DNA from 2 places in the Aliivibrio sp. 1S128 genome. Region 2 is predicted to be linked to the other one. Evidence: riboswitches for the same ligand, from Rfam matches in the RefSeq annotation. Region 2 holds a riboswitch; the other holds the start of a gene.

Region 1 (5,694 bases), on a different contig from region 2:
GATAAGTCCAACTGCTGCTAAGTGGAGTGCTAAAGCAACAATTAACCATACTGCGATAATTGCTTGAACAATGAGTTTGGCATTATCAATATTAGTGCGGTTTTTTCGTTCTTCAGATTCATATTCTTCAAGAATATTTCGTACATTAATGGGTAATTTTGTTCCGTAGCCACAGATCCCAAACTTTTCAACGGCAACACAAGTTAGCATGCCACAGATAAAGACAGGAGCGGTGATTGGTAGCATTCGGATAATAAATTCACCAAACATCCAACCTGCTTGGTCTGCGATGATTAAGTTTTGGGGCTCACCAACCATTGTCATTACACCACCAAGAGCCGTACCGACACCTGCGTGCATAAGTAAACTGCGTAAAAAAGAACGGTAGTTTTCTAAGTCATCACGAGATAACTCATCAGTTACGTTAGAGTCACAGGTATGATCGTGTGTGGGTGTACCACCTTGACCTGATGCGACTCGGTGATAAATCGCATAGAAACCAACGGCGACACTGATAACAACAGCGATTACAGTTAGTGCATCAAGAAAAGCAGATAAAAATGCAGCGGTAAAACAAAATGCAGCAGATAACCCTGCCTTTGATTTGATACCAATCAGTATTTTAGTAAATATAAACAGAAGCAATTGCTTCATAAAGTAAATACCGGCCACCATGAAAACAAGCAATAAAAGTACTTCAATATTAGCAACTAATTCATGTTTAACTTGTTCAGCACTTGTCATTCCAATCGCTATAGCTTCAATCGCTAATAAGCCACCAGGCTGTAGTGGATAACATTTTAACGCCATTGCTAAAGTGAAAATAAATTCAACAACTAATAGCCAACCCGCAGTAAATGGGTCTACGAAAAAGAAAACCAGAGGGTTAATAATTAAAAAGGACAGTATTGCAAGTTTGTACCAGTCGGGGGCTTTACCAAGAAAGTTTTTGATAAATGCATTCCCTAGCGAAATAGACATGTGATGCTCTCTACATTATTACGTTGGTTATATAAAATAAGGGCAAGTAGGGAGTTGATAATAATCGTCTAACATATTGTTATTATTTAAAATAAACAACTATTTAGAAAAATAACAAAAAAAACTAAATTTTACTATTTTGCCAAATAACTACCTAAACATACTTAACCCTAAGGTAAACGGTTGAACTTTACTCTTTATAAATCAATAGTCAATATTTGGAAATAGGTAAATTGATCAAAATGTGCCTTTGGTCGGTTTTATGAGTAAAACCGATAGAATAGATAAACAAAAAGGGTTATTTAGTATTGATTTTTCAGAGTGATTAGTTCTTAGAAGTGGAATAAATGTGTATAAAATAGAGAGTTGAATTAATAAGTGGTTAAGAAATTATTGATCTGGTGGTATGATGAGTAAAGTATTTTATATAAAGAACGGATTGTAAACTTGTATGGTTATTAAGGCAAAAAGTCCTGCAGCATTTGCTGAAAAATACATTATTGAAAGTATTTGGAATGGTCGTTTTCCACCTGGTTCAATTTTACCTGCAGAGCGTGAACTTTCAGAATTAATTGGTGTAACTAGAACGACATTACGTGAAGTACTTCAACGTTTAGCTCGGGATGGATGGTTAACAATTCAACATGGTAAACCAACTAAAGTAAATGATTACATGGAGACATCAGGTCTTCATATTTTAGATACATTAATGACGTTAGTTGATGCTAATAATGCGACATCTATTGTTGAAGATCTATTAGCGGCTCGAACGAATATTAGTTGTATTTTCATCAGACAAGCATTTAAAACGAATAAAGAAGGGTCTTTACGCACCCTTGATCGTGTTATTGATTCTTGTGAACAACTTTTAGCTGCTGAAAATTGGAATGCATTTATTGATGCTTCTCCTTTTGGAGCAAAGCTTAAAGCTGAAATCAAAGAAGATAATGAAAAAGATCCAGCGAAACGTGAAGAGATTTTAATTGCGAAAACATTTAATTATTATGATTATATGCTTTTCCAAGGTGTAGCATTTAAATCTGGCAATCAAATATATGGCTTGATTTTTAATGGTCTTAAAAAGCTATATGCTCGAGTGGGTAGTTACTATTTTTCAAACCCAGAAGCTCGTGAACTTGCCTTACAGTTTTACCGTGATTTAAAGCAGATTTGTGAAGAAGAAAGAAAAGATGCGGTTATGCCAAGAATGCGTCAATATGGTCTTGAAGGTAACCTTATTTGGAATGAGATGAAACTAAATCTCCCAAGTAATTTCAGAGAAGATGATCGTTAATCTACTTTTCTAGCAGCACATCAAAAGGCAGGTATCATAACCTGCCTTTTTTACATCTGCAGTTTGTTAATAAGGCAACAATAGACGTAAAAGTACAACTTAATATGGTGCATTATTATAGTGCAATGATACATAATTAGTTTACATATATTCGCTATATAAATTCTAAAGCATTGAGGTTGCTAATGGATTCATTGTGGGTACTACGCAGGTTGTTGCATCTAATGTTAAGAGCGACAGTTTATTAATGATTTATCGGCTTATTTACTGATTTAATTTAACGCCAAATGTTATGTTACAGCTGAAATCAGCGATGTGTATTTGAAAGAAAATCCAGAGAATAGTTCAATGACAGAACATACGACAGGTTCAACTGGAAATGTTGGTATAGCATACGTCTTCTAACAAGATAAATAGCAATTACAAGGTGAAAAGATATAATTTATTTGAAATTGCTTTGAATAATAAGTTAAATAAAAAAGGCGATTCTATTAATAGAACCGCCTTTTTATATAGAGCTTGTTTATTGATTAAACTAAAAACTCTTCTAAATCTGCACCAGCATCAAGTTGAGTTTGAAGAGCTGATGGAGTACGGCCTTGACCTGTCCATGTTTTTTCTGCGCCAGCATGATCTAAAAATTTATATTTAGCAGGGCGAGGAGCGCGTTTTTGTTTAGTTTTTACAGTAGTAGAAGACATTGTGTCTAATAGATCTTCTGGAGCTATACCACTTTCGATCATCATTTGACGGAATTCTTCAAGTTTCGCTTGTTTTTCAGCAAGTTGAGAGCGTTCTTCTGCTTCTGATTCTTGACGTTCAGCGACAACTGACTGCAGTTTTTCAAGTGCTTCTTCTAATTGTTCAAGTGTCATTTCACGAGACAATACACGTAGGCTACGTAGGTTTAGTAGTGTTTTAATAGTATCAGACATTTTTGGTCCTATATTTATTTTGATAATAAATTAATTATATAACATTGTAATAATATAACAAATTTTTTAATTAATAAATAAAAACAATCTTAATGACAAGAATATTAAAAGTGTATTTCCTCTTATAGAGAAAGTTGTAATTAAATATTGATAGGCTACCCATTTGAGTGGTCTGGTGTACTAATGTTAAAATACACATATATAGTATTGCAAAATTGTGTTCAACCCGTACAATGGTCGCACCTAAACGGGTAGAGGCGCACTGCCTAAAAGTAAATTGTCATAGGGTGATTCTGATGACGGCAATTGAAAGGAGTCAGTGCCGAAGTTAATTACGTTAATCAAACGTATTAGCTGGGGTTATTTTGAAAAGGAATAACACTGCCATAGTCAATTTATTTTTTAACTATGGAGCGCTACTGTAGGGAAATGTTTTTCTATTCACTTCCTTAGCGGCACCGCCGTATCTGCAGTAGATCTCCAACCAAACTGGTTGCTGTAGATCATGAACTTAGCTGATTTTTCAAATTCTCCGATATCAATATTGCCCCCATTAGTTGCTTTGGGCTTGGCAATTGTTACTCGCCGAGTACTACTTTCTCTTGGTGTGGGTATCGTTTTAGGCGCAATTCTGCTGTCTAATTACTCCATTTCTGGCACTGCGTCTTATACTTTTAGTTCTGTTAAAGGTGTTTTCATCGATGGTGGTTCTATTAATTCTTGGAATATGAGTATTGTTGCTTTCCTTATTTTATTAGGTATGACAACAGCGTTATTGACTCTTTCTGGTGGTACTCGTGCATTCGCTGAATGGGCACAAACAAGAATTAAAAGTAAACGTGGTGCAAAACTACTTGCTGCTTCTCTTGGTGTCTTTATTTTTGTTGATGATTATTTTAATAGCTTAGCTGTTGGTTCAATATCCCGCCCTGTAACTGACCGTTTTTATGTTTCAAGAGCCAAGCTTGCTTATATTCTAGATTCAACTGCCGCTCCAATGTGTGTATTAATGCCAGCTTCAAGTTGGGGTGCTTATATCATTACTATTATTGGTGGTATTTTAGTTTCACACGGCGTGACTGAATATTCGGCATTAGGTGCCTATGTTCGCCTGATCCCTATGAACTTTTATGCTGTGTTTGCACTATTAATGGTATTCGCTGTTGTTTGGTTCCAATTAGATGTTGGCCCAATGCGTGATCATGAAAATGAAGCCGCGCGTGGTAATGGATTTGATGATCAAGCGGTTAATGCGGAATCTAAAGACTTAAATGAAGAATTAAATATTAAGGAAAGTGAAACAGGTAAAGTATCTGATTTGATTTTCCCTATTATCGTACTTATTGTGGCAACTATTTTCTTCATGATATACACGGGTGGACAAGCATTAATTAGTGACGGCAAAGAATTTAATATTCTGGGTGCATTTGAAAATACGAATGTTGGCGCGTCACTATGCTACGGTGGTTTAATTGGTTTAGCCGCTTCATTAGTTACTGTGTTTCGTCAGGATATATCACTAAAAGACATTGGTATGACAATGTGGATTGGTGCGAAATCGATGTTTGGTGCAATCTTAATCCTATTCTTTGCATGGACTATTGGTTCTGTCATTGGTGATATGCAAACTGGTTCTTACCTATCTAGTCTAGCGCAAGGTAGCATTGGTATTCATTGGATCCCAGTAATTCTATTCCTATTATCTGGTCTAATGGCATTTAGTACAGGTACTTCATGGGGTACATTCGGTATTATGCTTCCAATTGCTGGTGATATGGCTGGTGCAACCGACATTACGCTTATCTTACCTATGTTAGGGGCAGTATTGGCGGGCTCTGTATTTGGTGATCACTGTTCACCAATTTCAGATACGACAATTCTATCTTCAACGGGGGCTCGTTGTAGTCATATTGACCACGTTGCAACTCAATTACCTTATGCATTATCAATTGCCGCTGTTTCTGCGGTTGGCTATATTGCGCTTGGTTTTACTGGTTCTGTATTGATGGCATTCCTTGCTTCTACCGCTGCCTTTATCCTTGTTTGTAGTGGTTTAATGGTTCTGTCTAAAAAGCGTACAGTAACAGCATAAGCGTTTTTTAGTTATAAATTAACCGGTCATCATGGCCGGTTTTTTATTGCTTTTTATTCCTTAAATCGCGATCATAACCCTCTTGTTTACACAGATTGGAGTGCTTTGTGTCTCGTTATACTTTACCTAATATTGATAAACATTCACCCTTTCAAAAAGAATTCGAACCTGCCATTCAAGATCTTATTGTTCATGTCCGCTCAGCTGTGCCTAAATCGATTCATAGTATTTATCTATATGGTAGCGTAGCAAGGCGTGAAGCAATTTCTGGACGATCTAACTTAGATGTAACCTTGATTACAACGGTGCCCTTAACCAATAAAGAACAAACCTTAATTAATACCATTAAAATAAGGTTTCAATCGAAATACCCGCAAATCACAGGGGTTACT
Region 2 (5,694 bases):
ACGATATTGGTAAGAATATTGTAGGGGTTGTTCTTCAATGTAATAACTATGAAATTATAGATCTTGGTGTCATGGTTTCTTGTGAAAAAATACTTAAAGTAGCAAAAGAAGAAAACGTCGATATTATCGGACTTTCTGGTCTTATTACGCCATCACTTGATGAAATGGTCCATGTCGCCAAAGAAATGGAACGCCAAGGGTTTGATTTGCCTCTTTTGATTGGTGGTGCAACCACATCTAAAGCACATACCGCGGTGAAGATAGAGCAAAACTATTCTCAGCCAGTGGTCTATGTAAATAACGCCTCTCGTGCTGTTGGAGTGTGTACGTCATTACTTTCTAAGGAATTGAAACCTGCGTTTATTGAGAAGTTGGATATCGATTATGACCGCGTTCGTGAGCAGCATAGCCGTAAAACACCACGAACAAAACCAGTGTCATTGGCAAGAGCACGAGCGAATAAAGTCGATATTGATTGGGTTAACTACACGCCACCAGCTCCGGTAAAGTCAGGTGTACATATTTTTGATGATATGGATGTAGCGACTTTACGTGAATATATTGATTGGACTCCTTTCTTCATGACGTGGTCTTTAATGGGAAAATACCCTGCAATTTTAGATCATGAAGAAGTCGGTGAAGAAGCGAAACGCTTGTATAAAGATGCGAATGATTTGCTTGATCGTGTAGAGAAAGAGAAACTATTAAAAGCACGAGGTATGTGTGCGCTTTTCCCTGCTAATAGCGTTGATGATGATATTGAAGTTTACACCGATGAATCTCGTACCGACGTATTAAAAGTGCTGCATAACTTACGTCAACAAACAGAAAAACCAAAAGGCTTTAACTATTGTTTGTCTGATTATATTGCTCCTAAAAAGAGTGGAAAAGCCGATTGGATTGGTGGTTTTGCGGTGACAGGGGGGATTGGTGAGCGAGCTCTCGCTGACGACTATAAAGCAAAAGGTGATGATTATAATGCCATTATGATCCAAGCGGTTGCCGATCGTTTAGCAGAAGCTTTTGCGGAATATTTACATAAAATAGTACGTAAAGAAATTTGGGGGTATTCACCAGATGAAACCTTATCTAATGATGATCTTATCCGTGAAAAATACCAAGGTATCCGACCTGCTCCTGGTTATCCTGCTTGTCCTGAGCATACAGAAAAAGGAACATTGTGGGAGTTGATGAACGTTGAAGAATCGATTGGTATGTCGTTAACCTCAAGTTATGCTATGTGGCCGGGAGCCTCGGTTTCAGGTATGTACTTTTCACATCCCGATTGTCGTTATTTTGCGATAGCTCAAATCCAAAAAGATCAGGCAGAAAGTTATGCTGAGAGAAAGGGGTGGGATATGCTAGAAACAGAGAAATGGTTAGGTCCAAATTTAAACTAATCGTCTTAAAGAAAGTACTTTAAAACAAAAAGCCCATTCGTTATTAGCGAATGGGCTTTTTTAGATATTGTAAAAGAGAGATTTATTTTTCAAAGAGTTCTTTGTGTAATACTTTTACAGCTTGTTTTGATTCTGATTCATGAAGTAAGAAACATAAATTATGCTGACTTGCACCATAACAAATCATGCGTAAATTAAAGTCTTCTAAAGTACCAAATACTTGTTTAGCAGAACCTTTTGAATGGCTCATTTGGTTACCAATGAGAGCAACTAGGCATAGGTGGTGCTCTATTTCAACGGTACATAATTGCTCTAGTTCTTGTTGTGCTGCTGGTGGTAACTCAGGCGCTTTGCCATTGGTGTTCGTTTGATCAAGAGTTAAAGCAACACTCACTTCAGAAGTTGTAATTAAATCTACTGAGATTTGGTACTTTGCTAAAATTTTAAATACTTCGGCAAGAAAACCGTAAGCATGAAACATATTTGGGCTGTGCAGTGTGACCATTGTTTGGTTGCAACGTAAGGTTAACGCTCTAAATAGAGGTGAACTATTCACTGTTTTCTTTATCCACGTACCGCCTTTTTCTGGTTCTTTTGATGACCCCACAAAAACAGGAATTTGGTGACGAAGCGCTGGAAGCAAGGTTGATGGGTGTAGGATCTTTGCCCCATAATTCGCCATTTCAGAGGCTTCACTGAAACTAATTTCTGGAATAGGGGAAGCGGCAGAGGCGATGCGAGGATCGGTCGTGTAAATACCGGGAACGTCAGTCCAGATCTCTAATCCACATGCGCGAACTGATTCAGCAATCAAGGCGGCGCTGTAGTCACTGCCTCCTCGACCTAGAGTTGTTGTATTTCCATCGTTATCAGAGCCAATAAAACCTTGGGTTATGACAATATGTTTTTGGCATAAAGGAACCAGTTTTTCTTGAGCTAAGCGCGAGATGTCTTCAAGTTGTGGCTCACCTCTACCAAATTGAGAATCTGTACGTAATACCGTTCGAATATCAAAGCGAACAGCAGAATTACCACGTTCAATCAATAATTGGGTAAATAGATGAGTGGACATTAATTCACCACAGGCGACAAGGCGGTCAGTAAGTTCGTCGCTAGATTGAAGCGCCGCCGCATCTGCCGCTTTTTCTACATCATCCAAGATCTCAAGAATGGCTTTTTCTGGATAAATGGGATCAGAAAGTTGGTCTAATACAGAAAAATGAATGGATTTTAATTCTGAGAGGATCGCTTTTTTTCTTTGGTTATCTTGTGTGCCGTTGGCGAGTTCAACTAAAAGGTTAGTGACACCCGAGCAGGCACTGATAACAACAAGGTGAGTATTTTTATTTTGCTCTATGACATAAGCACTGCGGTTCATTGCTTCAAAATTTGCAACGCTTGTTCCGCCAAATTTAGCAACATTTATAGGGTTCACTTTCCTGTCTCCCGACTACATCCAATGTGGAAATAAATGTGAAGAGTCATAGCAAAAAATAAATAGCTGCTAGAAGCTCTCCACTTAAAATTAAGTGGCAATCGTAAGGATTCAGCCAATACGATCGATAAACCTCTCCCAAGAAGGTTTATCTCGGCACTGCTCTCCCTCACTTATTTGTTTGGGAGTTTGGGCTCCACAAATAAAGCTACCTAGTCAGTGCTCCTCTTCTGTGTATGTTTTATACAACAAAACATATGTTAACAATGTGCTTTTTTATGAAACAAATGTCAATCAATAGTAATGACTTTATTTTATTTTCTCTGGTTTAAAGTAAAAATGAGCGCTTTCTGGTTATTTTATATAGTTAAGTCACTCTAATTACTTCGTCTAATTGAGTTTAATTATTATTGTGTCTATTCTTTAATCACTAACATTTCAAGGAGTGAATAATGCAAAGTTTTATCCCGCCTAAAAGAACCCTTATGGGACCAGGTCCTTCTGATATATCACCTCAGGTATTGCAGGCATTAAGCAGGCCAACGATAGGGCATTTAGACCCGTTGTTTATTAATATGATGGATGAAGTGAAAGAGTTACTTAAATATGCATTTCAAACTGACAATGAATTTACTATTGCGGTTTCTGCCCCTGGAAGCGCGGGAATGGAAACCTGTTTTGTTAATTTAGTAGAAGACGGTGAAAAAGTATTAGTTTGTCGTAATGGTGTTTTTGGCGAACGAATGCGCCAAAATGTTGAGCGATGTGGTGGAACCGCGATTGTCATTGATGATAAGTGGGGCGAGCCAGTTTCTTTAAATAAAGTTGAAGAGGCTCTGCAACAACATTCAGATATTAAGATAGTCGCTTTTGTTCATGCAGAGACATCGACGGGTGTATTAAGTGATGCTGAAGCCATTTCAAATTTAGCTCGTCAGCATGGATGTTTAACCATTGTTGATGCAGTAACATCATTAGGTGGCGTACCATTATTGGTTGATAAATGGCAATTAGATGCGGTTTATTCTGGCTCCCAAAAATGTTTATCTTGTACTCCAGGCTTATCACCCGTGACGTTTTCTGAACGAGCTGTGGACAAAATGAAATCAAGAATCAAGCCTGTTCAAAGTTGGTTTTTAGATCAAAGTTTAGTGCTGTCTTATTGGAGTGGCGAAGGAAAACGAAGCTATCACCATACAGCGCCTGTGAATAGTTTGTATGCATTACATGAATCATTATTAATGCTTAAAAATGAAGGATTAGAAGCCGCTTGGAGTAGACACGCATTTTACCACCAAGAGTTAAAACAAGGGTTAGAATCGTTAGGTATTCAGTTTATCGTTGATGAAGCGTATCGTTTACCACAGCTTAATGCCGTTTATATCCCAGAAGGGGTTAGCGATGTGGAAGTGAGAAGTCGATTACTGAATGAATATAATTTAGAAATTGGTGCTGGGCTAGGGGATTTAGCCGGAAAGACTTGGCGTATTGGTTTGATGGGGTATGCGGCTAAGAAAGAGAATGTTGCATTATGCTTAAAAGCCTTATCAGATGTTCTTTAGATCATAAATAAAAGGCCGCTGAAAAATCAGCGGCTTTTTATTGTCAGTTTTATTTATTATTTTCTTTTTGGCGTAATTTTTCGTCGAGTTGCACCAAGTCAAATTTGTTATTTGGAAAAAGAAAAATGGCTTCTCTTCTAATATCTTCTGCTCTTTTTTCTTCCCCTAAAGCTTGGTAGGCAATAATCAGATTTTGATAAAATGCCGGTCTTGGTTTTGTTTTAATAAGCTCTTTTGACCAAGTGATATAAGGTGTGATTAATTCTGGTTTTTTGTTCACGATACCAATGGATAGTTGAGCCGATAATACATCCCAATTAAATCGGTCTTCCCAAACGACAGGATTAGTCACTTGAGCCAAAATATCAGGATTCATTGGTCGAGTTGTTTCAAATTTAGTTAATATCCAGTTAGTGTGCAGTGTTGAAAGCATATAAAAAGCAGTGACAATTGGCAGTACCAATGAGCTGACTCGCAGTGTGATTTTACTGATATCACTAATGCGGTATTTTTTATATTTACAGCTTAGTTGGTCTATCCAGAACAGAAGAATGATGAAAGTAAACCAGTGCAGCATAGAGTGGTAAAACGGATACTCTAATTGGCTATGAATGAAGATCGGAGCGATTAAAGCCAGTAGAGCAAATTGTGTATCTAGTTTACTTTTTCGTATTTTGAGTAAAACACCACCCGCGGCAAGCAATAAACCTAGAATCGCAACGATCCCCCCCTCTACACCCCAGTATAAAACTTCATTGTGAGGGTGATCCATTGAAGGCAATCCTGGTTTGTAACTTGATGATATTTGGTGCTGTTTTGCTGTGTATAATATGTATTCTGCTTCGTAATTTCCGTAACCATAGCCTGTGATTGGCTTTTCTAAAAACATATCTAGAGCTTGTGGGAAAATATATTGTCTTGCATCGGTTAAATTTATTTTTTGACTGGCTAATGAAACATTTGATAAATCCTCATTATTCGATAAATTGAATAGAGCAAAGCTGCCACTAAAGCCAATAATTAATGCTAATACCCAAGAGAAGAAACGCTGTTTAGTGCAATATTTCCACATGTATGGAGTAAGCAAAGCAACGCTGAACAAGGTTGCGATCCAGCCTGTTCTAGACGCTAATACGACGATGAGTGGTAAAGTAAATATGATCGTTGCATAAAGAAGAGTGAGAGCAATGATATTTTCACGGTATTTAATTGGTTGTCTGGCAAGAAAATAAGAGGCAATGGCAAGTCCTGTCGCTAGGAAGCTAGCCATAACATTCGGTTGCTGAAAAATGCCATA

The links. A riboswitch is a leader RNA that binds a small molecule or an ion and turns the genes downstream of it on or off. The one in region 2 is predicted to bind lysine.
Region 1: it holds a riboswitch for lysine, as region 2 does, so the genes downstream of both, A6E03_RS13715 (Na+/H+ antiporter NhaC family protein) here and lysC (lysine-sensitive aspartokinase 3) in region 2, are expected to answer to the same signal.

What each region holds. Positions count from the first base shown of each region.
Region 1 is NZ_MAJV01000106.1:21,439-27,132, forward strand. It holds gene nhaB (Na(+)/H(+) antiporter NhaB) at 1-981, opposite strand, end outside; gene fadR (fatty acid metabolism transcriptional regulator FadR) at 1,433-2,275, shown strand; gene A6E03_RS13710 (H-NS family nucleoid-associated regulatory protein) at 2,806-3,210, opposite strand; lysine riboswitch at 3,455-3,637, shown strand; gene A6E03_RS13715 (Na+/H+ antiporter NhaC family protein) at 3,716-5,302, shown strand; gene A6E03_RS13720 (nucleotidyltransferase domain-containing protein) at 5,410-5,694, shown strand, end outside.
Region 2 is NZ_MAJV01000003.1:215,628-221,321, reverse strand. It holds gene metH (methionine synthase) at 1-1,400, shown strand, start outside; gene lysC (lysine-sensitive aspartokinase 3) at 1,483-2,835, opposite strand; lysine riboswitch at 2,901-3,073, opposite strand; gene A6E03_RS02870 (alanine--glyoxylate aminotransferase family protein) at 3,288-4,397, shown strand; gene A6E03_RS02865 (PglL family O-oligosaccharyltransferase) at 4,447-5,694, opposite strand, start outside.